DNA from 2 places in the Staphylococcus schleiferi genome. Region 1 is predicted to be linked to the other one. Evidence: predicted binding sites of a transcription regulator. Region 1 holds the regulator's gene; the other holds the start of a gene.

Region 1 (15,792 bases):
TTTTGGAAGTATTTAATTTTGGTTGGTATGTTGATCATTGCACTCCTCTTTTTTACAGTACGTTATATCAACCGGACGTATATCCAACCGATTAATGAAGTCTCGTATGCTGCTTCACTTCTCACTGACGGTAACTATCGAGTGAGAGTGCCTGAGAGTAGTGTTAAAGAAATGAGAGAGCTTTATGTAACAATTAATGTTTTAGCACGAAGATTAGAACAACTGAACAGTGATCAAAAGATTCAACGCAATCGTTTAGTTACAACGCTCGAAAATATCCCGAGTGCAGTTTTAATGATAGATAAAAGCGGGAAAATTGTGGTAGCCAATCAAACCTACTATACAATTTTTAATGAGTCACATAATGTTGAAAACCAAGATTATGAGAAATATCTACATCCAACATTGAAAAAACTCGTTGTAGAGGGTTTTCGAACTGAAAAAGCGGTATATAAACAAGTTGAAATCTTAATCAATCATATTCATCAGAAATTTTTCGATACTTCATGCGTGCCTATTTTGTCTCGAACAAAAAAACATTTACAAGGGATGGTTATTGTACTTCATGATATTACGCAGCTCAAGAAACTTGAAAATTTAAGAAGAGACTTCGTAGCCAATGTATCCCATGAACTCAAAACACCGATCACGTCTATGAAAGGTTTTACAGAGACATTGATTGAAGGCGCGAAAAATGATGAAGCATCTTTGGATATGTTTCTCAATATTATTTTGAAAGAGTCAAATCGAATTCAATCTTTAGTCGAAGATTTACTTGATTTATCTAAAATTGAGCAAAATACGACGATAGAAAAACATCGAATTGATCTTTCTGAAGTCGCAAAGTCTTCTTTTTCTGTTATAGAACATATTGCCAATGAAAAATCGATACGCTTAGTTGATGAAATTGAACCACATATTTTTGCGATGGCAGATGAAGGTAAAATTTCACAAGTGATTGTCAATTTAATGACAAATGCCGTCAATTATTCTCCAGAAGACAGTACTGTGAGATTATTAGTCTATCAAGATGACATGCATCCGGTTATCGAAGTCATTGATCAAGGTATTGGAATTGGTGAAGAAGAAAAATATCGTATTTTTGAAAGATTTTATCGCGTCGATAAAGCGCGTAGTCGAGAGTCCGGTGGCACAGGTTTAGGACTGTCGATTACTAAACACATTGTTGAATCCTATCAAGGAAGTATTGAAGTAGAGTCAGAATTAGGTAAAGGCTCGAAATTTAAAGTTGTTTTGCCTGAGTAATCTTAAAAATAGAGATCCCGCATCACGAGAGAATGAGACGATGAAACTGTAACGAAAAATAGCAAAGCTAAATTTTGACGTTACAGTGGCAATTAGATTTCATCAATGCCCAACTGGAGGGTTTAACGAAATCTTAATTATCATCGCTCATTCTTTTTATGTATTGATAGCTAATGTGATCGTCAAATCAGAATATTTTTTAATCGAAAGAGGTGTTTGCTAATAAAAGAGTTAGATGACATCTCTATGCCTGAATATGATAAAATAAAGACAAACGATAATGGAGGGAATTGCGTGGATAAACTCATATTAATAGATGGTAATAGTCTAAGTTTTAGAGCATTTTATGCCTTGCCATTATTAAAAAATAAAGCTGGCATTCATACAAATGCCGTCTATGGCTTTGCACGATTATTAGAAAAGATTTTAAAAGAAGAACAGCCGACTCATTTTTTAGTTGCGTTTGATGCTGGAAAAACGACATTTAGACATGACACGTATAAAGAATATAAAGGAGGTCGTCAAAAAACACCGCCTGAGCTCAGCGAACAGTTACCTTATATTCGTCAACTGCTAGATGCCTATCAAATCAAGCGGTACGAGTTAGAAAATTACGAGGCTGATGATATTATCGGTACCTTGAGTCAAGCTGCTGATGAAGCAGGTATGCAAACCATTATTATTACAGGAGATCGCGATTTGACTCAATTAGCGACAGAGAATGTCACAATTTACTATACTAAAAAAGGGGTTACGGATGTCGATCACTATACACCGGCCTTTATTTCAGAAAAATATAATGGATTAACGCCTAAGCAAATTATAGATTTAAAAGGATTGATGGGAGATACATCAGATAATATTCCTGGTGTTGCTGGTGTAGGTGAAAAAACAGCAATCAAGCTTTTAAATCAATTCGATACAGTTGAAGGTGTTTATGCACATCTTGATGACGTGTCTGGTAAAAAGTTAAAAGAGAAACTTGAAAACAGTCGTGAAGATGCATTAATGAGTAAGCAATTAGCAACCATCAATTGTGAAAGCCCGATTACAGTGACATTAAATGATGTCAAACGACCACAAGAAATCGACGAGTCTGAAAAAGTGTCACTATTTAAAACACTAGAATTTCGACAACTATTAGAAGAAATCGATATTGAAACAACTCAAGCTATTCCGTCAAAAGAATTTAAAGTCACACAAGATATTTCCAAATTAGATTTAGCTCGATTAAAAGAAGCGGCCATTCATGTTGAGGTTGCAGGGCCTAATTATTTAAAAGATGATTTACTCACATTTGGCTTATTTGATGGACAAAATTATTTTGTCATCCCATTTAATCAGTTAAAAGAACATTCAGACTTAGTCCAATGGTTAGAAGATGAAGAGACTGAAAAGTGGGTCTATGATGCGAAAAAAACATATATCGCAATGAAACGAAATGAGATTGCAATTCAAAATATTCGCTTTGATGTGATGCTGGCAAGTTATATCATTGATCCTTCTAGAACGATAGATGACATTGCTTCGGTTGTATCTCATTTTAAACGTACTTATGTAAAAGACGACATTGCTATTTACGGTAAAGGAAAATCATATCACGTACCAGAAGAGGAAATTTTGTATGCGCATATTGCTTCTATTTTAAATGCAATTCATGAAGTCCAACCTCAAATGATGGAAATTTTAGAGGCACACCAACAAACAGCACTGTTATCTGAAATTGAACTCCCACTCGCTTCAATATTAAGTGAAATGGAAGCGGTAGGGATTTATACAGATGTCGAAACATTAAAAAATATGGAGCAAGATTTACAAGCGCAATTGGATGATTTGATTCAAGCGATTCATGACCTTGCAGGTGAGTCCTTTAATATTAATTCACCCAAACAGTTAGGTGTCATTTTATTTGAAAAATTAAAGTTACCGATTATTAAAAAGACGAAGACAGGTTATTCCACAGCGGTCGATGTTCTTGAAAAGCTTCAAGGTGAACATCCGATTATCGAATATATTTTAACTTATCGCACACTTTCTAAATTACAGTCGACATACGTCGAAGGTTTACAAAAAGTGATTTGGGATGATCAAAGAATTCATACGCGTTTTAATCAAACACTTGCACAGACAGGTCGACTGTCATCTGTCGATCCGAACTTGCAAAATATTCCAATTCGCTTGGAAGAAGGTCGAAAAATACGTAAAGCGTTTAAATCGACCCATGATGATTACGTTATTTTAGCAGCGGATTATTCTCAAATTGAATTACGTGTTTTAGCACATATTACAGGAGATCCGACTTTACAAAAAGCATTTATCGATAAAGAAGATGTTCATATGACGACAGCGATGAAAGTGTTTAATGTGGATGCAGATCAAGTAACGTCGATGATGAGAAGACAAGCGAAAGCTGTTAATTTTGGAATCGTTTATGGCATTAGCGATTACGGCTTAAGTCAAAATTTGGGTATTAGCCGAAAAGAAGCGCAACGATTTATCGATGATTATTTGAACCATTTTCCTGGCGTGAAAGATTATATGGATAATATTGTTCAAGATGCGAAACAAAATGGTTACGTAGAAACGCTTCTAAAACGTAGAAGATATATTCCGGATATTACGAGTCGGAACTTTAATAAGCGAGGTTTCGCGGAACGAACTGCGATGAACTCTCCAATTCAAGGTAGTGCGGCAGATATTATTAAATTGGCCATGGTTAATTTTGATAAAAAAGTTCGTGAAACTGAATTTAATGCCAAATTATTATTACAAGTGCACGATGAGCTTATTTTTGAAGTTCCGAAAGATGAAGTGGAAGCATTTAGTAAATTTGTTGAAGATATTATGGCAAATGCGTTAGAATTGGATGTTCCATTAAGTGTAGAATCAGATTATGGACGTACATGGTATGATGCTAAATAGAAAGTAGGTCAGTTCGAAAATGCCAGAATTACCAGAAGTTGAACACGTCACAAGAGGAATCAAACCATTTGCTTTAAACCAAAAGATTACGGATGTGTCTTTTTCTCAACCTGTTATTTTAGGAAAAGAAAATGGAAAAGCAACGATCATCAAAGGAATTAGTCTTGATGACTTTAAACGATATACAGTGAACTATACGATTACCAATATTCAGCGCCGTAGTAAATATATTTTATTTGAGATTCAACATGAACAATCAAAACGTATTTTAATATCTCATCTAGGCATGGCTGGTGGATTTTTTATCGTAAATGAAATCGGTGATATACCGATATTAAATTATCGAAAACATTGGCAAGTGGTCTTTCATTTAGAAAATGGTATGAAACTGGTGTATAGTGATATTCGTCGCTTTGGTGAAATTAGAAATGTGGAAGCGTTAACGGATTATCCATCTTTATTAGAAATAGCACCAGAGCCATTTGAAGATGAGGCTTTAGCACATTTTCTGTCTAAAAGTAATGAAAGAAAATACTCAAAGATGGCAATAAAGGCATTTATTTTAGACCATCGTGTGATTGCCGGATGTGGTAATATTTATGCGTGTGAAGCTTTATTTGATGCGAAGTTGAATCCTAACACGAAAGTGAATCAGTTATCAGCTACACAAAAAACAGCAGTATTCGATAGTGTTGTGAAAGTGCTTAATATGGGTATTTTGAATGGTGGGACAAGCGTCTCAGATTATGTTCATGCAGATGGACAAAAAGGAACAATGCAAGATTATTTAAATGTTTATAAGAAGAAAAACTGCACGTCTTGTGATTCGGCAATAGAAACGGCGATTATTGCAGGGCGCAATACACATTTTTGTCCGGTTTGCCAAAGATAGGGAAGAGGGAGATTATGCCAAAAGTAATTGGATTAACAGGTGGAATTGCAACAGGCAAATCCACAGTTGCAGCGTTATTAGAAGTTCATGGATTTAAAATTGTGGATGCAGATCTTGCATCTCGAAAAGCTGTCGAAAAAGGTTCTGAAGGTTTACGACAAATACAGGAACAGTTCGGCGAAGAAGCCATAAATGAAGATGGCGAAATGGACCGCGCTTATATCGCGCAGCAAGTTTTTTTTGATGATGAAAAAAGAAAACAACTGAATCAAATCGTTCATCCGATTGTGCGTGAATTGATGCAACAAGAGCGAGATCATTATTTAGCTGAAGGCTATGATGTTGTCATGGATATTCCGTTATTGTATGAAAACGGACTTGAAGATACAGTTGACGAAGTATGGCTTGTCTATGCATCAGAGCCAATCCAAATAGATCGGTTAATGGAAAGAAATCAGTTATCAATTGAAGATGCTAAAGCACGTATATACAGTCAGATTTCCATTGATAAAAAGAGCAGAATGGCCGATGTCGTTATTGATAACTTAGGCTCTAAGCTTGAATTAAAACAAAATTTAGAACAAGTCTTAGCGGAAAAAGGTTATTTAAATGCTAATGATGATTCTAATGAAAACGATAAAATAACTTAATATGATTTTTCAGCAACGCCCTGTGGTAGCATATGTCAAAACATTTTTTAGCATTTTTGGCATACGTGATGTGTTACAACGGGGCGTTGTTTTTATTAGAAAGTTGTGACAAACAATCTAGTATAAGTAGCGATTTAAGTGTGAAGAAAAATGTTTCAGCGATAGGTTTTCCACTATAGCTCGTCTTTAATATATCATGCTATTTGGCCGATATGTGAAAAACACATACATCAAATGTTATTTATTGAAAGTAATAAGAAAAAATTATCAAAGAAAACGGTTTCAAATTGACTTTAATATGCTATACTAATTTCTATAAGTATAACACATTATTAAGGAGTGCTTTTATCATGACGACAAAGATTGCGATTAATGGTTTAGGGCGAATTGGCCGTATGGTTTTAAGAGTAGCATTGAATAGAGAAGATGTTGAAGTAGTGGCTTTAAATGCAAGTTATCCACCTGAAACGATAGCCCATCTTCTTAAATATGATACAACGCACGGTCGTTTTAATCAGACTGTTGAAGCAACTGAAAATGGTATTAAAGTAGATGGAAAAGAAATTAAACTCGTTTCAGATCGTAATCCTGAAAATTTGCCATGGGGTGCGCTTGATATTGATATCGTAGTGGAAGCAACAGGTAAATTTAATCATGGTGACAAAGCGAATGCTCATATCAAAGCAGGGGCGAAAAAAGTAATTTTAACGGGACCTTCAAAAGGGGGAGAAGTGCAGACAATTGTGAAAGGTGTAAATGATCATGAATTGGACGTCATGCAATATGATGTGTTCAGTAATGCTTCATGTACAACGAATTGTTTAGCACCTGTCGCAAAAATTTTAAATGATCATTTTGGGATTGAAAATGGTTTAATGACAACGGTTCATGCTGTGACAAATGATCAAAATAACTTGGACAATCCGCATAAAGATTTAAGACGCGCACGTGCTGCCTTTGAAAGCATTATTCCGACTTCAACGGGTGCAGCCAAAGCATTATCACTCGTTTTGCCAGAGTTAGAGGGTAAATTACATGGTATGGCACTTCGTGTACCAACCAAAAATGTATCTTTAGTCGATTTAGTCGTTGATTTAAAACAAACAGTTACAAAAGAAGAAATTAATCGTGTTTTTAGAGAGAATGATTTAGATCAAGTTGTTGCAATTTCTGATGAGCCATTGGTTTCAGATGATTTTACGACAGATGCGCATTCTGCAATTATTGATGCTGAGTCTACGATTGTAATGGGGGATAAAAAAGTTAAAGTACTCGCATGGTATGATAACGAATGGGGTTATTCCACAAGAGTTGTCGATGTATTACAGCAAATCGCATCACAACTCAAAGTTAAAGTTGCATAACATTCTAATGTGTCAATAAGCGAGCATGAGACTGAGAACACTTCACATCAAAATATTTATATTAACTAATATCAATATAAAGGTTGAGACGATTTTGAAATTGTCTCAGCTTTTTTTGTGCAAAAAAGAAAAATTACGATTTCAATTGCGTTAAAATAGGCGTAACTTTTGAAATAAATAGGTTTGTAGTATAATTAAACAAAATTAAGATGAAGAGGGTGACAAAGTCGTGAAATGTCCAAAATGTAATCATACGCAATCTCGAGTTGTAGATTCGAGACATGCAGATGATATGAATGCTATTAGAAGAAGACGTGAATGTGAACATTGTGGGACACGTTTCACTACTTTTGAACATATAGAAATGAGTCCGCTCATTGTTGTGAAAAAAGATGGTACAAGAGAACAATTTAATAGGGAGAAAATCTTAAACGGACTTGTACGTTCATGTGAAAAACGTCCCGTCCGATTCCAACAACTCGAAGAAATTACGAATCAAGTTGAATGGAAATTACGCGAATCGGGTATTGCTGAAATTTCATCACGAGAAATAGGGGAGCACGTGATGGATTTATTGATGCATGTTGACCAAGTTTCTTATGTACGTTTTGCATCCGTTTATCGAGAGTTTAAAGATGTTGATCAGTTATTGAAATCAATGCAGGGGATTTTGAAAGAAAACAAGCGGAGTGAATAAATAATGAGTCAATTCATTTATCAAAGCCAATTAAGTCCACACGATGGATTTATCGTCATGCGCCGTTTCCATTTTCACGCGGTGCATTACGATGTGTTAAGCCGTCTGTTCACACCTTTAATTGGTGCCGAAGCAATTGGTGTATATCAATTTTTAAACCAATTTGAAGGTGTATCTTTTGAAGAGGGCTATACCCATTATACAATGATGTCAGAATTAAAAATGGGCTTAAGACAGTTTAGAGAGTTTTTAGATTTACTTGAAGGAATAGGACTATTAAAAACGTTTGTTCAACAATCTGAGAATACAACTCAGTTCGTTTATGAATTATTGCCACCTCCTTCGGCACAGCGCTTTTTTAATGATCCAATGTTATCCATATACTTTTACGAAGTAGTTGGTCAACAACGCTATCACCAAATTAAAAAGGCATTTATACCTACATCTAAAGATTTAACAGGCTTTACAGAAGTAACTAAAAAATTTACAGATGTATTTAAAGTACCAAAATATCAAATGGTGACACCAGACGAAAATCTTAAAGAACAGCAATTTGAAGGTTTGGACTTAACAGACGTTTACTTTGATTTTGAGTTGTTAGCCGACATGTTACAATCTCATTATGTAAGTAAAAATATTCTTTCAGAGCCAACGAAATCTTTAATTATCCAACTGGCAACATTATATCGTCTATCACCGGATGTGATGAAAGCGATTATTTTAAAATCACTCAATGCCGATCAATCATTGTCAGTTACTAACTTAAGAAAACAGGCACAAAGCTATTATCTTATGGAACATCAGCAAGAATTGCCAGCGTTACAAGCACAGAATCTTGAACTCGCAAGTGATGAACCAAATCAGTCAACCGAAGCTAATGTAGTGTCAAACTGGGATGAATGGTTTGATTTAATGGATCATACAAGTCCGATTGTGATGCTGACATCCTATGGTGGATCTGAACCTCCACGCTATCAAAAAGAGATGATAGAGGAGTTGATGCAGCGAGAAGGATTTAGTTTTGGTGTTATTAATATTTTGTTACAGTTTGTGATGCAAAAGACGGATAATAATTTACCAGAAAAATATGTTTATTCTGTTGCATCGACTTGGAAAAAAAGTGGTGTAACCGATGCACGAACAGCGTATGAGAAAGCAATGGAAGTTCAAAAAAATCAAGATAATGCAAATCAAAAACGCTTTGAATCCACTGCTCCAAAGCAAAAGCGTGGCTACCGTCAAGCATCATCAGAAAAACAACCACGTTGGATTACACACCCGGAAGAATATCAACAAAAAGAAGAAGATCAAGAAGCGTTAGCAAAAGATAGAGAGGCGTTTCTTAATAAACTAAAAAATAAAAGACGGGCAGGTGAAGATTAATGAAAAGTTTCAATAGTATTATGGGAAACCATCAAAAACTTGATCAAAAAATACAAGAGATTAAACGACAAGTATTAAATGATCCAGATGTAAAAGCTTTCTTGAATGCACATCAATCAGAAGTAACGAACAGAATGATTGATGAAGATTTAAATATTCTTCAAGAGTATAAAGATCAACAAAAGCATTATGATGGTTCGCACACGTACGAAAACTGCCCAAACTTTGTAAAAGGTCATATTCCTGAACTTTATATTGAAAACCAGCATATTAAAATTCGTTACTACCCTTGTCCGTGCAAAATAAGACATGACGAAGAGCAACATGCTAAAAGTATGATTACATCTTTCCATATGCATCCAGATACACTTAATGCTAAAATCAAAGATATTTATATGACGAGACGTAATCGCTTGGATTTAGCTATGAGGCTAGATGATTTGATTGATGCGATGATTGATAAACGGCCTGTGAAAGGACTCTACTTATACGGAGAGTTCGGCACAGGAAAGTCCTTTATTTTGGGTGCAATTGCGAACGAATTAAAGGATAACCGGGTGCCTTCAATGATTATTTATGTGCCTGAATTTATACGTACATTAAAAAATGGTTTTAAAGACGGTTCGACTTCCAAACGTATTCAACAAGTGCGTGAAGCGCGAGTTCTTTTTTTAGATGATTTAGGTGCAGAAGATATGACACCTTGGGTACGTGATGAAGTTTTAGGCCCTATTTTACATTATCGAATGATTCAAGAACTCCCAACGTTTTTCAGTTCGAATATGAGTTTACAAGAATTAGAAGATCATTTGGCGACTACAAAAAATGGGACAGATGTGATGAAAGCGAAACGTATTATGGAGCGTGTCAAAACTCTAAGTGATGCGTATTTATTAGAAGGAGAAAATTATAGAAAGCATTGAAAAAATAAATTTTAGCGTTATAATAAGGATAAATAAATATTGATTTTAAAGTTTGAGGATACGATACGAATGAAGTTATGGTACAGAGAGCTACTGGCGATGAGAATGTAGTGCATAACCCTTTGTGTTACTCCCTCTATAGATTGGTGTTTGTAATGAATACCCGGCTCAAGACCGTTATCTTATGTAGAGATGTCATTGCAGTAATGTATATGGCAAATTAGGGTGGTAACACGAAGACCTCGTCCCTTTGTTGGGATGAGGTCTTTTTTATTTTCAAAACTTTAACGACAATCAATGATAGGAGGAACATTATGTCAGAAATTAAAGTACGTTTTCCAGATGGAAGTGAGAAAGCTTTCGAACATGGTATAACTACAGAAGAGATAGCACAATCCATTAGTCCAGGATTGAGAAAAAAAGCGGTTGCTGGTAAATATAATCAACAGATGGTGGATTTGACTCGTCCATTAGAAGAAGATGGAACACTTGAAATCATTACACCAGGTAGTGAAGAAGCTTTGGAAGTACTAAGACATTCTACAGCGCATTTGATGGCACAAGCTTTAAAACGTTTATATGGTGACGTTAAATTTGGTGTCGGTCCTGTAATCGATGAAGGTTTTTATTATGACTTTGATATGGAAGAAAAAGTTTCGAGTGATGACTTTGAAAAAATTGAAAAAACAATGAATCAAATCATTAATGAAAATCAAAAAATCGAACGCCGTGTTGTTTCAAGAGATGAAGCTAAAGCGTTTTTTGCGAACGACCCGTACAAATTGGAATTAATAGAAGCCATTCCAGAAGATGAGTCTGTAACACTATACAGTCAAGGTGAGTTCACTGACCTTTGTCGAGGTGTCCATGTACCTTCAACATCAAAAATTAAAGCTTTCAAACTTTTATCAACTGCTGGCGCTTACTGGCGTGGTGATAGCAATAATAAAATGTTACAACGTATTTACGGTACAGCATTTTTTGATAAAAAAGACTTGAAAGCCCACTTGAAAATGTTAGAAGAACGAAAAGAACGTGATCACAGACGTATTGGTAAAGAAATGGAGTTATTTACGAATAATCCGCTTGTAGGTGCAGGTTTACCACTATGGTTACCGAATGGCGCAACTATTCGTCGTGAAATCGAACGCTATATTGTTGATAAAGAAGTAAGTCTTGGGTATGACCACGTATACACACCTGTAATGGCGAATGTTGATCTTTATAAAACTTCAGGCCATTGGGATCATTATCAAGAAGATATGTTCCCAACAATGCAACTTGATGCAGACGAAGCGATGGTATTGAGACCTATGAACTGTCCGCATCATATGATGATTTACGCTAACAAACCACACTCATATCGTGAATTACCTATTCGTATCGCTGAGTTAGGTACAATGCATCGTTATGAAGCAAGTGGTGCTGTTTCAGGGCTCCAACGTGTTCGAGGCATGACTTTAAACGACGCACATATTTTTGTAAGACCCGATCAAATTAAAGATGAATTCAAACGCGTTGTAAAAATGATTTTAGACGTTTATGAAGATTTTGGTTTTGAAGATTATAAATTCCGTTTGAGTTATCGCGACCCTGAAGACAAAGAAAAATATTTCGATGATGACGATATGTGGAATAGAGCAGAAAAAATGTTGAAAGAAGCTGTCGATGAACTTGGTTTACCGTATGAGGAAGCGTTGGGTGAAGCGGCATTTTATGGTCCAAAACTTGATGTTCAAGTTAAAACTGCAATGGGTAAAGAGGAAACTTTATCAACAGCACAACTCGATTTCTTATTGCCAAAACGATTTGATTTAACTTACATTGGACAAGATGGAGAACAACACCAACCTGTAGTCATTCATCGTGGTGTCGTTTCAACAATGGAACGTTTTGTTGCCTTTTTAACTGAAGAAACAAAAGGAGCATTCCCAACTTGGTTAGCACCACAACAAGTTGAAATTATTCCTGTTAACAACGATTTACATTATGATTACGCACGTCAAGTTCATGATGAGTTGAAATCTCAAGGTGTGCGCGTGCATATCGACGATCGTAATGAGAAAATGGGTTATAAAATAAGAGAGGCACAAATGAAAAAAATTCCTTACCAATTAGTAGTTGGAGATAAGGAAATCGAAAACAATGAAGTCAATGTTCGTCAATATGGTTCTAAAGATCAAAAAACAGTAGAAAAAGATACATTTGTGTGGGAATTGATTGACGAAATTCGATTAAAAAAACAGAGATAATTATTGCTACTATATGAAGACTGATGTATAGTATAATCTAAATATAAATATTATTTGATTGAGTTAGAGGCGCGATTTTAAAGAGTAATCCTTGGTTTGTATTGATGATACTGACACCATAAGATGAAAGGGAAAGTCGCCGAAATGAGAAGTGATCATCAACACTTCTTGTTGGGCTAGTATTCGAAAGGAACTAGACTGTCACAACAGTGATGCGCTACCTATTAATATAAAATTAACTGAGGTTGCGTCCGGAATTTTTGATGCAATCTCTGTTTTCGTTTCTATTAAGGTCGTTTTAATTTGCGTAATTCATCTAGCGACACAAGATTTGTCTAAACCTCTAAGCAATTAGGAAAGGATTAGGAAAATGAGTAACGAAAAAAATGAAAATCAAAATACAGTCCAGCGTCATTTGAAAGATCGACATATTTCAATGATTGCTATAGGTGGAGCGATTGGTACAGGTTTGTTTATGACCTCTGGTGGTGCCATTCATGATGCAGGACCTTTAGGGGCTTTGCTTGGCTATTCCATTATTGGGATTATGGTGTTTTTCTTGATGACTTCACTTGGAGAAATGGCGACATATCTACCCGTTTCAGGTTCATTTAGTACGTATGCAACACGGTTTGTCGATCCTTCTTTAGGCTTCGCTTTAGGATGGAACTATTGGTTTAACTGGGTTATTACTGTTGCAGCAGATGTCACAATTGCTGCACAAGTCATTCAGTACTGGGCACCATTACAATTTTTACCTGCATGGGCATGGAGCTGTATCTTTATGGTCATTATTTTTGGGCTTAATGCTTTATCTGTGCAAGTTTATGGTGAAAGTGAGTATTGGTTTGCATTTATTAAAGTCGCAACTGTCATTATTTTCATTATTGTAGGTGTGCTGACTATCTTTGGTATTATGGGTGGTAAAGCCGTTGGTTTTGACACATTTACTCAAGGTGATGCTCCATTATTAGGTGATGGTGTAGGTGGAAGCTTGCTTGCTATTTTTGGTGTATTTTTAATTGCAGGTTTCTCATTTCAAGGGACAGAATTAATTGGGATTACAGCAGGTGAATCTGAAAATCCTGAACGTGCAGTACCAAAAGCGGTTAAACAAGTTTTTTGGAGAATATTATTATTTTACATTTTTGCGATTTTCATTATCGGTATGTTGATTCCTTATAACTCTCCAGCACTTATGGGTGGTGGCGATGATATTGCAACTTCACCGTTTACACTTGTATTTAAAAATGCTGGTTTAGCCTTCGCTGCTTCATTTATGAATGCTGTCATTTTAACGTCAGTATTATCTGCAGGTAATTCCGGTATGTACGCAAGTACGCGTATGCTCTATTCAATGGGTAAAGATGGTTTAGCATCAAAAGTGTTTAGTAAAACGAACAAAAATGGAACGCCAATCATTTCTATGCTTTCTACTGCTGCTATCGTTATTTTGATCTTTACAGTACAACATCTTAGCGGTAACGCTTATGAATATATCGTTGCTGCCAGTGGTCTAACAGGCTTTATTGCATGGGTCGGTATTGCAATCAGTCATTACCGATTTAGAAAAGCTTTCCACGCACAAAACTACGATATCGATCAATTAAAATATAAAGCGAAGTTATACCCATTTGGTCCAATTCTTGCTGGTGTTCTTTGTACCATTGTCATTATTGGACAGGACGTTGATTTAATTCAAGGTGGCGGCTTTGATCTCAACCGTTTCTTAATTACGTACATGGGTATTCCGGTATTCTTAATCTTTTTCTTTTATCATAAACTGAAATATAAAACGAAACTAATTCCAGTAAAAGAAGTTAACTTAGATAAAAATGTTGAAACAATTGAAAAAAACTTCCAAAAAAACATTGACTAAAGTTTAATACGTTGGTATGATTGTATCTGTTGAATACGAAACGGACCAAGTAGAAGCTTCCCGCTTCTCACCTGTAGCGACGCAAAAAGCTGTTGGCAGGTTAACGATTAAACATGTGAAGTATGTTCATGTTAACGTGAAGAGCGGGGGTGACGCACCCTCGCTTTTTTTCGTGCTTGGACCATTCGTAAATTTTTTGGAGGTGTCAACAATAGCTAAGGATCAAACGCAAGTTAATGAAAAGATTCGCGCAAAAGAATTACGTGTCATCGGTCAAAATGGTGATCAAATTGGTGTAAAATCTAAAAATGAAGCATTGGAGATGGCAGATCGACTTGGTTTAGATGTCGTAATTGTCGCTCCAAACGCTAAGCCACCTGTTGCTCGTATTATGGATTACGGTAAATACAAATTCGAGCAACAGAAAAAAGAAAAAGAAATGAAAAAGAAACAAAAAGTCATCAATGTTAAAGAAATACGTCTTAGCCCGACTATTGAAGATCATGATTTCAATACAAAGCTTAAAAACGGACGTAAATTTTTAACTAAAGGTGATAAAGTTAAAGTTTCAATTCGTTTCAGAGGGCGTGCAATTACACATAAAGAAATTGGCCAACGCGTTTTAGAAAAATATGCTGAAGCGTGTAAAGACCTTGCTACAATAGAGCAAAAGCCTAAAATGGAAGGTCGCCAAATGTTCCTTATGTTAGCCCCAATTAATGAAAAATAAAAAGTGATTATAGGAGGAAAACATCATGCCTAAAATGAAAACCCACCGCGGAGCTGCGAAACGTGTAAAAAGAACAGGATCTGGTCAACTTAAACGTTCTAGAGCTTATACGTCTCACTTATTCGCAAACAAATCTACAAAGCAAAAACGTAAATTGCGTAAAGCTTCTTTAGTTTCAAAAAGTGATGCAAAACGCGTTAAACAATTATTAACATACGTAAAATAATATTTAATAAAGAATAAAAGATTGAGATGAGGTATGACAGAGCATACCCTAGAGACAAAAGGAGGAATTTATTATGCCACGTGTTAAAGGTGGAACGGTAACAAGAGCGCGTCGTAAAAAGACAATCAAATTAGCTAAAGGTTACTTCGGTGCGAAAAGCACATTATATAAAGTTGCAAAACAACAAGTTATGAAATCAGGTCAATATGCATTCCGTGACCGTCGTCAAAGAAAACGTGATTTCCGTAAATTATGGATTACACGTATCAATGCTGCTGCACGTCAACATGATATGAGCTACTCTCGTTTAATGAACGGTTTAAAACAAGCGGGTATCGACATTAACCGTAAAATGTTATCAGAAATCGCAATTTCTGATGAAAAAGCATTTGCTGAATTAGTGAACCAAGCTAAAGCAGCTTTAAAATAATTATATTTAGAAGCGTTAGCGTCTAAATCGCAAACTCTCTTCAAAGTAGATACTGCTTAAGTAACCACTTTGAAGAGAGTCTTTTTATTTAAGGCTTTACCATTTTTTATAAATTTTGTTACGATATATAAAAAACATAAAGGAGTTAATCATGTCAAAATTTGATGAGCAAATTACT
Region 2 (15,792 bases), 930 kb from region 1:
TTTGACCTCACCATTTACAAAATAAAATGCTTGTGGTGATTCGTGCTGAATACCTGTTTTTTCAGCAATATAATCCGATAACTCTCTTTCTTCTTGAACAACGAGATAATAACCGTCCATATCACGTTCATATAAAAATTTATTAAACTGATCAAATGCATTTTCAGAAATCGGACATGTGTTACTATGCTTTAATATAAAAATATAGTTGTTTTGTTCAAGCACTTGCTCAAATTGGTCAATCGAAGTTAGCTTTATCGCCATTCTCTTCACCTCTAAGTATATTTTCTGTTTGTCTTTTATCTATCATTTAATTCAACTTTTCTCAATGTGTACCATTATACACACATAATCTATCCTTGTTAACCTTTAATTTTGATTGAAACTGGAAATCTACACGTATGAAATCCGTTCTTTCCTTCCTTATGAAGCAAATGATTCCCCATTAATCCTTAGTCTTATGAGTGATATTATTTAGACTCTAACTTTCTTTTTTCCTTTTCAAAAGGTTGATCGAAACGTTCTAAATCGTCTCCTTTTGTTACTAATTGATTCACATCAAATTTTGATAATTTTTCACTATATTGAATCGTTTTCGCTCTTTCTTGATAATAACGTTCTAATTTGTAATACATTTCAATCGCATTTTGACGCGCGTTATTTGTGGCACTGTCTTTTAATTGCGTTTTGTTTAATTCTTTTATTTGTCCTTGAATGAGCGGTAACATTTCTTTATGGATGGCATCTAATTGCGCCTTTTCACTTTTAGCATTCATTGACTTTTCTGCTATTTCTTTAATCGCTTGGTTGTTACTAATGAGTTTATTTTCAAGCATTTCACTTTCTCTTGAACCTTGCTCTGTTTGTTTCGCCAAGTTCATTTGCGACTCGACACGACTACGGTGTTTTTCAAATGCTTGTGTAGAATCGAGAATTTTTTCATTAGATTGAATAGATTTTTGACAAAGTGCTATAAATAAATCTAATTGTTTGATTTCATGTTCTTTTTGATCAATTCCTTTTAAATATGTTGATTTTAATGCTTTCAATGAATCATCTCGTGCCGGTAGTTGATTGGCTGCCTCTCGATAATCTTTAAATTTTGGCTTTAACTTTTGATCAATTGCTTTTTTTATGTCATTAAAAGCTTGTTTATTTTTATCTGTCGTATCAGTTTGACTTAAATAATGAATTTGATTTAAGTCCATTTGATTGAGTGTTTTGCTTAATACGCGTTCTTTTTCATTGACTATTTTCATGTGTTGATCAAACGCTTTTAATTGGTCTTCAGACGAATGCATACATGCCGGAAGTAACGTGAGCGCTAAAAAGCTTAAAATTATAATTTTAATCCATTTTTTCATCATTGCACCCCTTATTAATTCGTATTATACAGAAACATATTTAACTTGAAAATAATATATGTTATAGTTATGCAGAATTAAGCAAAATGCCTTATTTTAGCCATAAGGAGGCTTTCACATGTATCGTCATGTTCAACCTTTTATTACTGCGCAACACCAAGATTTTTATGCGCAACAATATCAAAAATATCGAGACATTCTCTTTAACTTATTGAAGTCTCCAGTGAAAAGTACACAGCATATCGGAGGGACCTTTCATTTTAACTATCCTACTGAGCCCATCCTAGACATTTTAGTCGGTGTGGACAACCTTCATGACATTACTTCATTAGATGAAAAAAGATTAAATTATGCTGGATTTTATCGTTTGCATCATCCTTATGAAAAAAAGGTCATGATGGCAAAGTTTAATAACTTAATTGATTTAAAACAGGAAGTCCGACTGCATATTCTCCAACGTCACACCCCTATTTTCGAACAGTATGCGCAATATCACGATTTGTTAACATCCCATCCAAAAGCCATTGACTATTTTTCAACACAAAAACAGCAATTGACAGGTACAACGTTAGCTATTCGAGATTATGAAGCACAAAAAGCACAATGGTTTAAAAATCTGCGCCAATATTCATCTTAGAATTTCGATTAAAACATGACGCTTTATCATAAAACAGTTAAAATAGAATTAAATAAATTTCTGCCGACATTTCTAAAATAAAATATTAAACAGAACTTTAGTGCAGAAATAATTATATTATCAATGAATACAGACAAAGAAAGGATGTTAATTTTGAATCATTCTAGCATCTTACAAGGATTAAAAGCGCTCGTCCCAGAACGCATCATTAAAGTAGATGAGCCTCTTAAACGTTATACTTATACAAAAACTGGAGGTAAAGCAGACTTTTATATCTCGCCTGATTCATATAAAGATGTACAAAAAGTCGTAAAATACGCTTACGATAACCAAATTCCAGTAACTTATTTAGGTAATGGCTCTAACATTATTATTCGCGATGGTGGGATTAGAGGCATTGTTTTAAGTTTGTTAGATTTAAATCATATTGAAGCTTCTGATGCGACAATCATTGCGGGTAGTGGTGCAGCAATTATTGACGTCTCAAGAAAAGCACGTGATTTGTCACTGACAGGGCTTGAATTTGCTTGCGGTATTCCAGGTTCAGTTGGGGGCGCTGTTTATATGAACGCTGGCGCATATGGTGGCGAGATTAAAGATGTCATTGATTATGCACGTGTGATTAACGAACGAGGGGAATTGCTCCAACTCACACATAATGAATTAGAACTCGATTATCGAAATAGTATTATCCAACAGCAACATTATGTTGTCCTTGAAGCTGCCTTTACCCTAACACCTGGTCAGCTCGAAAGTATTCAAGAAAAGATGGATGATTTAACAGCGCGCCGAGAGTCAAAACAACCGCTTGAATATCCATCATGTGGGAGTGTCTTCCGTCGCCCACCTGGCTATTTTGCTGGGAAACTCATACAAGACTCAAATTTGCAAGGGCATCGTATTGGCGGCGTAGAAGTATCGACGAAGCACGCAGGATTTATGGTAAATGTTGATAACGGGACAGCAACAGATTATGAAAGTCTCATCCACCATGTTCAATCTGTTGTAAAAGAGAAATTTGATGTCGCATTAGAACGTGAAGTTCGCATTATTGGAGAAAAGTTAGAAGATCAATAGTAACTGATGTGAGGAGCGAATAGCATGCCTAAAGTGTATGGTGCCACTGTAGATAAAGAAACACGATGTATTCATTATCATACGCCTTATGATATTATTGCAATAAAGTTTAAATGCTGTGAAAAATATTACCCTTGCTTTAAGTGCCATAATGAATCTGAGAAGCATCGCCCAAAACGCTGGCACTCAGATGAATTCCAAGTAAATGCCATTATGTGTGGCGTTTGCGGCCATGAAATGTCAATTGAAACTTATATGATGTCGGAAGCTTGTCCAGAATGTGATGCCCATTTTAACAATCGATGTAAATTCCATTATCATCACTATTTCGAGATTTAATATGGCTTTCATTTGAGCTAAAATCAGAAATTCTTTTATTTTGTTTATCATAACTTCACATTAGTGAAATGACTGAAAAGGAATGACTGGGGTGAATCATGCCTCCCCTAGCATGAACAGCTAAAGTGGGACAAAAATCTACACGATTTTTGCCCCGCTCTTTTAATTGTCTTATCAAAATAAGATTGGATATCCCGTCCCAACCTCATCTTTAAATATTAATTATAGAATGAAGTGATGTTGAGCATTGTGGAATATATCCAATGCTCAAAGCGTGCTTTCAAAGTTAGATGATATGAGCTGCAAAAATTCTCTTTTTTGTTTGACCGTATTCTTGACTTAGATTCACCTCTACATTTTGCGCTTCAGTTCTATTTGAAAGAGCTACAAAAACAACCTCACCAGTTGGAGGTGAGGTTGCTCGATCAAATTGTATAGACTTCCTCAAGACATCCCGGCGTCTAACATGTCATCACGCCTAGAAAAAGAGGAGTTCATATCTTTTATGCTTTATCGTTGTCATCAAAAATAAAGTCTTCGTCTTGTAAGCCTTCAACGTTAAGCGCTAATACGTAACCGTCTCCTTTTACTGAAAAGAAGTCATGGTTTTTAGTTGTACGGTCTAAAGCATTTTCAATAATTGGGCTGAACTCTTTTTCTTCAAAGTACGGTTCAAAACCTAAGTTAGAAAGTGCTTTGTTACCGTTATATTGTACATAATTAAGCACGTCATCAGCTAAACCAAGAGGCTCATACAATTTACGTGTGTAAGATTCTTCGTTTGCATATAAATCTTCTAATAATTTATACATTTCACGATCCGCTTTTTGTTTTTCACTTTCGGATAACTCACTACGTAAACTTTGTGCATCCAGTCCAGTAAATAGACCATGAATGGATTCATCCAATAAAATTTTACGAATAATTTCTCCAGATGTCGTCATACGACCTTGTCCTGCTAAATAAAGTGGATAATAGAAACCAGAGAAGAATAAAAATGTTTCTAAAAACACACTTGCAACACGCGCCATATATTGATCATATATCGTTGTTTCTTTCGCCCATAATTTATGATACGTTCCGACAATTTTCTCAGATTTGTATTTCAAATGTGGCTCTTCAATTACCCATTTGTCCAATAACTCATCTGTTTCACTTGAAGGAAGCAATGTTGTGAAAATATGTGAATAACTTTTCGCATGAATCTGTTCCATCATCCCCATAAAAGCATAGACCGCTTTTTTACGTAAGTCACTTGTATGCATCATGATTAAAGGCATACCATCATCAGCTTGATGTGTGTCTAATCCTGTTAACCCGGCTAATGCTTTTTTAAAGGCATCTTGTTCTTGTTCAGTTAAAGTTTTCCAACTCGCAATATCTTTTGAAACTTTAAATTCTGTTTCAACCCACATTTGAGCAATGTTTTGACGCCAAAACATATTCGTCATATCTTCTTGAGTATTCCAATTTACAGCTATCATTAATTTCCATTTCTCCTTATCTTTTTTATTAGTATCACGATCTATGCATCACGCATGTATGGGGCTAAAATCAATGATTTCGTTGCCCCAAGCATGATAATAGAGATGCACTTATGCTTAATATGAATTCGGCATCAATTTATGCCTAAATTGAGCAACTTGTACATTCTTCGACGCTAAGTAATTTATTTCTTGTGTAATATAAAGATTTAAGCCCTTTATAATGTGCATAAACATAAAGTCGAGATAATTCACGTGTTGAGATTTCTGAGTTTACATAGAGAATTGTAGAAATACCTTGATCAATGTGTGTTTGAATCGTTGCAATTAAGTCGATTAATTTCATTTGATCTGTGTTAAATGCTGATTTGTAATACCACATCGTTTGCGGTGATAAAAATGGCATTGGATAAAATGTTTCAGAATTTCCGTATGTGCGTCGTTCAATTTGATCCACGATTGGCATAACGGAACTTGTCGCATTTTGTACATATGAGATGCTTTGAGTTGGTGCAATCGCTAAGCGGTATGCATGGTAAAGACCGTATTTTTCAACTTCAGCTTGTAATGCTTTCCAGTCTTCTCGTGTTGGTATATCGTGATTTTCAAATAATGCTTTGACTTTGTCATATTGTGGCAAAAAGTCTTCAGATGTATAACGCTCAAAATAGCGACCATTCGCATAATCCGTTTGTTCAAAGCCAACAAAAGTTTCGCCACGTTCTTTTGCGATTTCCATAGAACGTTCAATTGAGTAATAGTTCATCATCATGAAGAAAACATTGGCAAAGTCTCTAGCTTCTTCTGATTCATAGCTTATTTTATTTTTCGCAAGATAGCCGTGTAAGTTCATCACACCTAAGCCAACTGAATGAAGTTCGCTGTTTGCTTTTCTTACACCAGGTGCGTTTTGAATATTAGCTTCATCACTTACAACAGTCAGTGCATCCATACCTGTATGCACAGAATCTCTGAATTTGTCTGATTCCATTACATTGACAATGTTTAATGAACCTAAGTTACATGAAATATCTCGTTTAATTTCATCTTCAATACCATAATCATTAATGACAGATGTTTCTTGTAATTGGAAAATCTCCGTACATAAGTTACTCATTTTGATTTGGCCGATATTAGAGTTCGCATGCACACGATTGGCGTTGTCTTTAAACATTAAATAAGGATAGCCTGATTGCAATTGTGTTTGCGCGATCATATTTAACATTTCACGTGCGTCTTTGCTTTTCTTCATAATATTTGGATTTTCAACAAGTTGGTCGTAATATTCATCAATATTAATGTCATCAAGTGTGACACCGTATTCTTTTTCAACCGTATGTGGTGCAAACATAAAGAAGTCTTTACCTTCTTTTGCTAGTTCGAAAAACTTAGATGGCACAATTAGACCTGTAGAAATCGTAGACAAACGTAAATCTTCATCGGCATTTACTTTTTTAGTGTCTAAAAACTCTTCCACGTCATAATGGAAAATATTAAGGTATACTGCACCTGCCCCTGGACGTTGACCTAACTGATCGGCATAACTAAAGCCACCTTCTAAAGCTTTAGCAACAGGGAGCACACCTTTTGCTACACCTTTGATGCCTTTGATTGCTTCGCCTCTGGCACGTAGTTTGGATAGATTAATAGCGACACCGCCACCAATCTTACTCAGTTGTTTTGCAGTTGAATCTATGTAGTTAATGGAATTTAAGCTGTCGTCCACTTCTAATAAGAAACATGATACAAGTTCCCCACGGCGCGCACGTCCTGCATTTAAAAATGTAGGCGTCGCTGGTTGGTAACGTTGATCAATCATCGCTTGAATAAATTGTTTTGCTAAAGCGACATTACCTTTTGCAAGGTATAGTGACACAATCACGACATGCTGATGATAATCTTCAAGGTATTTTGATTTATCATTGGTTTTAAGTGCATAGTCTTTAAAAAACTTACTTGCTGACATATAGCTCGCAAATGCAAATGGAATTGAAGATGCAAATGCAATGACTTCAGCAAGTTGCGCTTCACTGTATTCGTTAAATACGTTGTAGTAAAAATTATTATCAACTAAAAAGTGAAGGCGCTCCAATTCACTATCAAAATGAACGGTTTTATCTTTAATTTCTTCAAGATACACCGCTAACGCTTCTTGGTCTTTTTCTATTTGAAAAAAGCCGTTTTCATTTCTCTTTGTGACTTGATTGTTTAATTCAATGTGATTGTACTGCTTTTGTTCCATAGTTTTCATAAAAATTGACCACCTTCTCTTTAAATTCTGTTGTGTCTTGGGCATTCCCATGTAATTCAAACTTCAATAATAAAGGGACATTGTACTCATCAGAAATTGTTACGCCAGCCTTTGCGAAGTTTTGTCCCCAGTTGCGATTTCCACTTGCTGCAACGCCCTTTAAATATTCATGGTTTTTCCCTAAAAATTGTTGTACTGGTTGAGGCACCTCTCCAAAACCAATTGTACTTGTCACAATAATAAAGGGTTCTGTTATCTCTTTGGATGCATTCGTTTCATTAATCTCAAGTGTGTTATCAAGTTCTGCACGCTTAACAAAGCGTCTTACATTGCCGGTAAAAGAATAAAAAACGACTTTCATATTGAATAACCGCCTTTCATATTAAATGAACGCTTTTTATATAATTGCTTTTGTTTTCTCTCAATCACAATATAATTCTCATTAAATTAAATGCGAACATATATTTGTTGTCATATGCGCTTTAAAATGATGCGCGCATTTCGCAAATTGTTATATTCATCATGCAATCGTTCATCAAAAAATTAATAACACTACATGTAGAGAAGAAAAGAAATAGAATGTGCAAAAACGTGTAATCCTCTATCAATTCCATCTGTTTTTATCCTATTTCTCATCTTTCAAACACAATATATAGTGTTTGTTTTTATTTGTCGGTACTATATTATGTGTTTCATTATACATAAGTCCTTTCTGTTTTTAAAGAGATAAATATGAACTTTTGTCACCGATTGTCATCAAAAGCGATAGTATCAATAGGTTTAGGAAACAGAAAAATTTTTTCTGTAAGAAAACATTTTTAACGCTTGACTTTTGATGATAAAAGGATTACTAGGCGACGCAAATAGAACATATGTTCCCCTTTATTGTACACTTCCTTCACAAAATTTCAAGATATAATGCACGGTAACGCTTTTTATGCTACGATGTATAAGTCAAATTTTTATAATTAAGAGGCGATTTAATGAATTCAAAAATGAAAGGCATCGTTGCTATCTTAATTTCTGCGATTGGTTTTAGCTTTATGGCTGTGTTCTTTCGTCTCGCGGGAGATTTGCCCGTATTTCAAAAATCATTAGCTCGAAATTTTGTAGCGATGTTTATTCCCCTTTTCTTTATTATTAAATTCAAGCAACCCTTTTTCGGTAAACTCAGCAGTCAACCTTTACTCATTACACGCTCGATTTTAGGATTAACGGGTGTGTTGTTAAATATATATGCCATTGATCATATGGTTTTAAGCGATGCAGACATACTTATGAAACTCAACCCATTTTGGACGATTCTATTAAGTTTAATCTTTTTAAAAGAATATATTCAAAAGTATCAAATTACAGCGATGCTTGTCGCAATCGTTGGGATGCTTTTTGTAGTCAAACCTGAATTTTCTTCAGAAATATTACCTGCCTTGACAGGCTTATTGTCCGGTATTTTTGCAGCTTCTGCTTATACAGCTGTACGTGCACTAAGTACACGCGAAGCACCTTACACAATTGTTTTTTATTTTTCATTCTTCTCAGTTATTGCACTGTTACCGTTTGTGATATTTACGTACGAACCGATGAGCCGTATACAAATCATCTACCTTGTTTTAGCAGGACTTTCAGCGGCTGTTGGTCAAATCGGCATTACTGTCGCATATAGTTACGCACCGGCAAAAGATATTTCTATTTTCACATACGCTTCTATCATCTTTACAGCACTCATAGGCTTTGTTTTATTCAAAGAAGCACCTGATTTCTATGCTGTCATTGGTTATATTATTATTCTAGGTGCAAGTTATTATATGTTTGAAAAAGCAAGACGCTCAACTTACTCTGAACATCGTCATAAAAAGCAACAATCAAATTAAAGAAGGAGGCATACCCATGCCTAAAGGTCGTTCAAAAGAAGAATTAAAGGATATTACATTACTCGGCAATCAAAACAACACATATGATTTTGATTATCGTCCAGACGTATTAGAAACGTTTGATAATAAACATCAGGGACGAGATTACTTTGTTAAATTCAACTGCCCTGAATTCACATCTTTATGTCCAATTACAGGTCAACCTGATTTTGCTACCATCTATATTTCATATATTCCAAATGTAAAAATGGTTGAATCAAAATCACTCAAACTTTATTTGTTTAGTTTTCGTAATCATGGTGATTTTCATGAAGACTGTATGAATATTATCATGAATGACCTTATAGAATTAATGGACCCTCACTACATTGAAGTATGGGGTAAATTCACACCTCGTGGTGGTATTTCAATTGATCCTTATACAAACTATGGTCGTCCAGATACAAAATATGAAAAAATGGCCGACTATCGCATGATGAATCACGATTTATATCCTGAAACAATTGATAACAGATAATTTTATTTAAATACATTTAAAGCACACGAGGTTGGGACATCAATCTCAAAATAAATAGCGCTCAGATGATTTTTAATAGAAAGTCGTCTGAGCGCTTCTTTTTTGGGCTGTACACTTTATATGGTGGTTATGTATCTATAATAATTAAGTCGCAAACTTCCGATTGCTTCTTCGAGTCTCGCTTTCCCAGGCGCCTTACCTCAACTAATTTTGGCTTTTATTGTAACTCATAAGAAGCCAAAATGGATTTTCGGTTTCGGCTCTATGCCTCGGGAGTCTCGACTCGGTACGCAATCTATTTAAGCAATTTCACTATTGAAAAGTGGCATTGCTTTTTTCTTTGGTCTTTTATACAGTCTAAAAATAATAAAAATGCGATTTTTGAAGTTATAAAAGTTGCGATAGCCATATGAAACTCTTTTAATTAGTTTAACTTTTTGATTAATTCCTTCAATCGCACCATTATTGAATTGAGGGGTTCCAATCGTATAAGCAATGATATCCTCATACTTTCTGTAGAAGCGTAACACTTTCCATCCATACATTTAAAACGTTGTTTTAACAGATTTAAATACACTGCTATCTCTTGGAATCTTAAAAAAGTAATTCGCGATAAACGTTTTCCGTGTTTGTGTATTCGGTTTGGATTCGAATGATAACAGTGAGGACAAGTCATAGGCTTGTATGAAAGGGTACCAAAGATGACGTTAGATTTCTTACCTCTAATAACTACATCTTCTTCAACTTTAGTGATTTTAATATTATTATCTTTAATTTTTAGTAACTTTAATATATCATTACACATAGGCGCAATATGTCTCCTTTATTTTTGGTTTAGTCACTTAAAATGATAGAGGCATTTGCGCTATTTTTGTACAAAAAAGCAGGATGACTTATGTCATCCCACCATAAAAAATGAAGAACCCTTTTTTATGGTAAAACGGCTTTTCATATCTCGCAGCGCCTCTCCTCTTTTTAGAACAAACCTCTTTCAATCTATATCATCACACCTAAAAATATGTACATAAATGAATTATTTTCTTTGAAATGTATAAAGCTGAGTTGTATATCATATTAATCATTTTCTTGTTTAATCTACAATTTAGTTATAGAATAGTTTTAACTTCATGCGAAGAGGGGGACTTTTTTTATGGGCGCACATTACACAAAGGAAGAAATATTGAACAGTACGCCACGTACAGGTTTTTTTGGGCATCCTAAAGGTTTAAGTACATTATTTTTCACTGAATTTTGGGAGCGCTTTAGCTACTATGGTATGAAAGCCATTTTAGCTTACTATATTTATTATTCTATCGCTAAAGGGGGATTTGGCCTCAATCAAGGTGTCGCACTACAAATTGTGTCTATTTATGGTGCGTTAGTTTATATGAGTGGTGTGATCGGTGGATGGATTGCCGACCGTATTACAGGCACACGTCACGCACTGTTTTACGGAGGAACACTCATTATGCTCGGGCATATTCTTTTATCTCTACCCAATAACTTTGTAATCCTTTTAATTGCATTACTCGTGTTAATTATTGGGACAGGGATGTTGAAACCTAACATTTCCTCAACAGTAGGCTTATTGTATGAAAAAAATGATCCACGCTTAGACGCGGCTTTTACAATTTTCTATATGAGTATTAATTTAGGGGCATTACTCTCCCCACTTATTGTAGGTTGGGCACAAGTGAACCTTGGTTTCCACTTTGGTTTTGCTATTGCTGCAGTAGGGATGTTTATTGGGTTGGTTACATACTACATCACGAATAGAAAATATTTGGGTCTTGCTGGATTAGAAGTACCTGATCCATTAACAAAAGCAGAGCGTTCAAAATTAATCAAAATCGTTATTATTGTGGCTGTTGTCATTGCAGTAGTTTGCTTTATTTTAAATCTATTACAACTGTTAACGATAAGTACATTCGCAACCTTTATTACACTTTTAGGTGTGTTTTTACCACTCTTTTATTTTGTTAAAATTATTTTAAGTAAAAAAACAGCCGATCATGAACGCAAAAGAGTTTACGCATATATTCCTTTATTCATTGCATCGGTTGCGTTTTGGATGATTCAAGAGCAAGGTTCAACTGTACTTGCACAATTCGCTGATACTAAAACACAACTTGATTTAGCAAAAGTGACGGGTGGACTCATCGATTTTCATATTCCACCTGCTTGGTTCCAATCGCTAAATCCACTCTTTATCATTACGCTTGCACCATTATTTTCTATATTGTGGGTGAAATTAGGCCGTTTTAATCCACCTACTGTTATCAAATTTGCAATTGGTGTTATTTTAGCAGGGGTTTCATACTTAATCATGGTTATCCCTGGCGATGCTGATTTAATTAATCCATTTTGGTTGGTTGCAAGTTTCTTAATTGTAACGATGGGTGAACTTTGCTTATCCCCTATTGGCTTATCGACAACTACTAAATTAGCGCCAGAAGCTTTTACCGCACAAATGATGAGTGTGTGGTTCTTATCTAACGCGATGGCACAAGGGATTAACGCACAAATGGTAACGATGTATACGCATATTAGTACCAACCAATATTTCTTAATTTCTGGTGCAGTCGCACTTCTCATCGGTATCGTTTTAATTTGTATCGCACCATTCATTAAAAACTTAATGCAAGGTGTTAAATAACATTTAACTTCAACGATGGCACGATTAAGAAGCGGAAGTGGAACAACGAAATCGATTCGATTTCAGTTCTACTTCCTTTTTATTTATCTGATAAAGCGTTATTTCTCTGTTACTAAAAATGTTTCACCTAAACTAAAATCTGCTATAGATTCCCTATCATATCGGGCGTTAATTAAGTCTATCTCTACGAAATTATTTTATGCTTGATAACTTGATTTGTTATTTGTTGGTTATTTTTATTAATACAATGCTCAAAATCAATTACTTTCTTCTTATTTTATTATTTGGTACCATATGAGAGTCTGGAAAGTTTAATCTTTTATTTTAGAAATCTATTTAAAGCAAGTGAAACAGGCACTTTTACCTTAATAAGTCCCAACACGAATGACCACTGTTTTCTTAAATGTGCGTCATCTATTGAATGTTTTAGACCATCCAATAGATCACTTGTCATAACCGATTTAGGTGCCTTAAAGTAATCACACTATTAAATAGTGCCCTACTTCGTTTCAGATTCATTCAATCACGCTTGATAGATAAAGTGATAAAATTAAAATTATTCAAAATATTTTGTCGTCATACAAAATTCACATTTTCAAAATTATATTTTCAGAAACTTATTGAAATTTAAATATATCAGGCGTAAAATGGCTTCTATATGCTTTGTTCAGACAGGAAGGATTGATTAAAATGTCAGAATTATCACACGAAAAAGCTGTCCAGACCATTCCTCAAAAAGGATTTTTCGGACACCCTCGTGGTTTAGGAGTACTCTATACTGTTGAATTTTGGGAGAGATTCAGTTATTACGGTATGAGAGCCCTTCTGATATACTATATTTACTACAATGTAGGTCAAGGTGGTTTAGGCCTTGAAAAAACTTTTGCCCAGTCGTTGATGGCTGTCTACGGTTCATTAATTTTTATGACTTCCATTCTAGGGGGATGGATTGCTGACCGTATACTGGGTACACGTCGCTCGATGGTTTACGGTGCATTACTGATTATTATCGGTCATATCTGTTTAAGTTTACCGTTTGGATTATCCGGATTACTTGCTTCAATGGTATTTATCATTGTAGGTTCTGGTTTAATGAAACCGAACATTTCTAACATTGTTGGCCGCTTATATCCTAAAGGTGATGATCGTGTCGATTCAGGTTTTGTTATTTTTTACATGTCGGTAAATATGGGGGCATTTCTTTCTCCACTTGTATTGGATCATTTTAGAAATACGGGCAACTTCCATGGTGGATTCCTTATTGCCGCAATTGGTATGGCATTATCACTTTTATTCTATTTGCTATTCCATAAGAAAAATTTAGGCGATATTGGAACAACTGCACCTCACCCATTAAGTCCATCAGAAAAGAAAAAATATGGCATCACATTTGGAAGCTTAGGCTTACTCTTACTGATTTTACTTGGCGTTACATACGCAACAGGAACACTTACATTTGATTTAATTAGTCTCATCGTTTTAATATTAGGCGTTGCTTTACCGATTGGATACTTCTTCATTATGATTGTTAGTAAAGACACATCTGATGTTGAGCGTTCACGTGTAATTGCATTTATTCCTTTATTTATTGTCGGCGTTATTTTTTGGTCTATTCAAGAGCAAGGCGCCAACGTACTCAACGTTTATGCGGATGAAAAAGCGGACCTCACATTTAATTTGCTAGGTTGGCATAGCGCTTTTCCAGTGACATGGTTCCAATCGATTAACCCATTCTTTATCGTCGTCTTAGCGCCTGCTATTTCATTATTATGGCGTAAATTAGGTCGCTTCGAGCCGAGTCTACCTATCAAATTTGCGATTGGTCTCGTATTAGCAGGTATTTCATTTATATTAATGATGGTTGTCATATACGCATATAATGGCTCAGAAATTTGGTTTATGTGGATTGTTCTATCTTATTTCATTTGTGTTATTGGTGAATTATGTATTTCTCCAACAGGTAACAGTTCAGCGGTAAAACTAGCGCCTGAAAAATTCAATTCACAAATGATGAGTTTATGGTTACTGACAAATGCAACTGCACAAGCAATTAACGCACAGCTTGTAAAGTTACAACCTATTATTGGAGATCAAAACTACTTCGGTTTAATTGGTGGTATTGCTGTTGTCGTTGCTCTACTCGTTGCACTTGGTACACCACTTATTCTTAAAGCGATGAAAGGTATTCGTTAAAACATTACTTTAAACGGATAGCATAATTGACTTCAAATACAATAAAGTAAAACAGGAGTAGGAGAAATCTAAGTTCAACTTTAGACTTCTCCTACTCTTTTTAGATCTGTTTAAAATGATTAACATACACTACGTTTAGATATACAATGAGAACTAAGATTAACGAAAGGAGTCAACACAATGGCCCCGAAATATGAACACGGTTTACTTTTTTATCATGAACATTCAGGCCTTCAAAATATCCATGAAGGCATAGGGGAAGTGACAGTTGCACTTTCACAACTTTGTAAAAGGCTTTCCATCCAACTGAGTGAAAATGAAGGCGATATTGAACGTTACTGCAAAACAATAAAAGACGGTAACAATGTTGAATACATAGATGTGCTCTTTATTCTAGGTGGCGATGGTACGGTTAATGAACTTGTCAATGGTGTCCTCAAACACGAACTTCATATTCCAATTGGCGTCATCCCAGGTGGAACGTTTAATGATTTCGCAAAGACACTCAATTTAACGAATAAAGCCGGTGAAGCGAGTCATGACCTTTTAGTTGCGACGCCGCAAACTTATGATGTCATGAAAGTGAACGAGCGCTACGCCCTCAATTTTGCTGGGATTGGTTTAATGGTTCAAAATGCGGAGAATGTTAAAGGCAAATCAAAAGACCTCTTCGGAAAATTAAGCTACATCTCGTCTACGTTTAAAACGATAACAAACCCTGAACATTTTAAATATACTTTAGAAATTGATGGACAAAGTTATTCTGGCGAAACGTCTATGCTTTTATTTGCAAATGGCCGATTTATTGGAGGCGGAAAAATCCCCTTAACAGATATGTCCCCTTCAGATGGTGTACTCAACACTTTTATCTTTAATAACTACAGTATGAGTATCCTTAAAGATATTTTCAGTTTAAGGGATAGTATGACTTGGAATGAAATTAGCGACAATATCCAGCATATTTCCAGTCATACAATCAAAATTACGACTGATCCTGAAATGCGCGTCGATATAGATGGTGAAATCGATATGACAACACCAACCACGATTGAAATTATTCCAAATGCAATTCAATTATTAACAGCTCCACCCGCTGAAAATAATCAATAAAAAACACATGTGTCAGTAAAAAAGTCACTGACACATGTGTTTTATTGTGCGGTTGTATTTAATCTAACTTTCTATGATAAAGACTCTGTTTCAGAAATATCACTTAAAAAGTAAGCTTCAACTTCTTTCCAATTGTTTAAGCGTTCGAAGTCCGTATTCCCTTCGTTATGTGGCGCTGTAAACATTAAAGGTTTACCTGTATGAATCGCTAATTGTCGAGGACTATCATCAATTAAATAATCCGTCGCAACGATACCTTTACGCCCACAGAAAACAAATTGCTGTGGATCTAA

The links. Region 1 encodes NrdR, which represses ribonucleotide reductase genes. Its sites were predicted from a motif close to AACACNATATATNGTGTT; they were not measured.
Region 2: nrdI (class Ib ribonucleoside-diphosphate reductase assembly flavoprotein NrdI) is a predicted target of NrdR. The motif match lies at 7,795-7,812, and genes of this name have one in related genera.

Annotation. Positions count from the first base shown of each region.
Region 1 covers NZ_CP094712.1:1,164,992-1,180,783, forward strand. The annotation lists gene pnpS (two-component system histidine kinase PnpS) at 1-1,266, shown strand, start outside; gene polA (DNA polymerase I) at 1,561-4,188, shown strand; gene mutM (bifunctional DNA-formamidopyrimidine glycosylase/DNA-(apurinic or apyrimidinic site) lyase) at 4,208-5,080, shown strand; gene coaE (dephospho-CoA kinase) at 5,095-5,730, shown strand; gene MUA40_RS05455 (glyceraldehyde-3-phosphate dehydrogenase) at 6,081-7,094, shown strand; gene nrdR (transcriptional regulator NrdR) at 7,324-7,791, shown strand; gene MUA40_RS05465 (replicative helicase loading/DNA remodeling protein DnaB) at 7,795-9,174, shown strand; gene dnaI (primosomal protein DnaI) at 9,174-10,097, shown strand; gene thrS (threonine--tRNA ligase) at 10,412-12,349, shown strand; lysine riboswitch at 12,406-12,577, shown strand; gene MUA40_RS05480 (amino acid permease) at 12,720-14,228, shown strand; ribosomal protein L20 leader region at 14,270-14,406, shown strand; gene infC (translation initiation factor IF-3) at 14,431-14,958, shown strand; gene rpmI (50S ribosomal protein L35) at 14,984-15,184, shown strand; gene rplT (50S ribosomal protein L20) at 15,258-15,614, shown strand; gene MUA40_RS05500 (NUDIX domain-containing protein) at 15,766-15,792, shown strand, end outside.
Region 2 covers NZ_CP094712.1:2,093,014-2,108,805, forward strand. The annotation lists gene ytxJ (bacillithiol system redox-active protein YtxJ) at 1-264, opposite strand, end outside; gene MUA40_RS09885 (EMYY motif lipoprotein) at 471-1,367, opposite strand; gene MUA40_RS09890 (GrpB family protein) at 1,483-2,001, shown strand; gene murB (UDP-N-acetylmuramate dehydrogenase) at 2,146-3,078, shown strand; gene MUA40_RS09900 (CHY zinc finger protein) at 3,103-3,417, shown strand; gene nrdF (class 1b ribonucleoside-diphosphate reductase subunit beta) at 3,921-4,901, opposite strand; gene nrdE (class 1b ribonucleoside-diphosphate reductase subunit alpha) at 5,047-7,152, opposite strand; gene nrdI (class Ib ribonucleoside-diphosphate reductase assembly flavoprotein NrdI) at 7,115-7,513, opposite strand; gene MUA40_RS09920 (DMT family transporter) at 8,136-9,023, shown strand; gene queF (preQ(1) synthase) at 9,040-9,540, shown strand; partial or broken gene MUA40_RS09930 (transposase) at 9,840-10,007, opposite strand; gene MUA40_RS09935 (transposase family protein) at 9,965-10,345, opposite strand; gene MUA40_RS09940 (peptide MFS transporter) at 10,691-12,196, shown strand; gene MUA40_RS09945 (peptide MFS transporter) at 12,887-14,389, shown strand; gene MUA40_RS09950 (diacylglycerol/lipid kinase family protein) at 14,570-15,499, shown strand; gene MUA40_RS09955 (5' nucleotidase, NT5C type) at 15,571-15,792, opposite strand, start outside.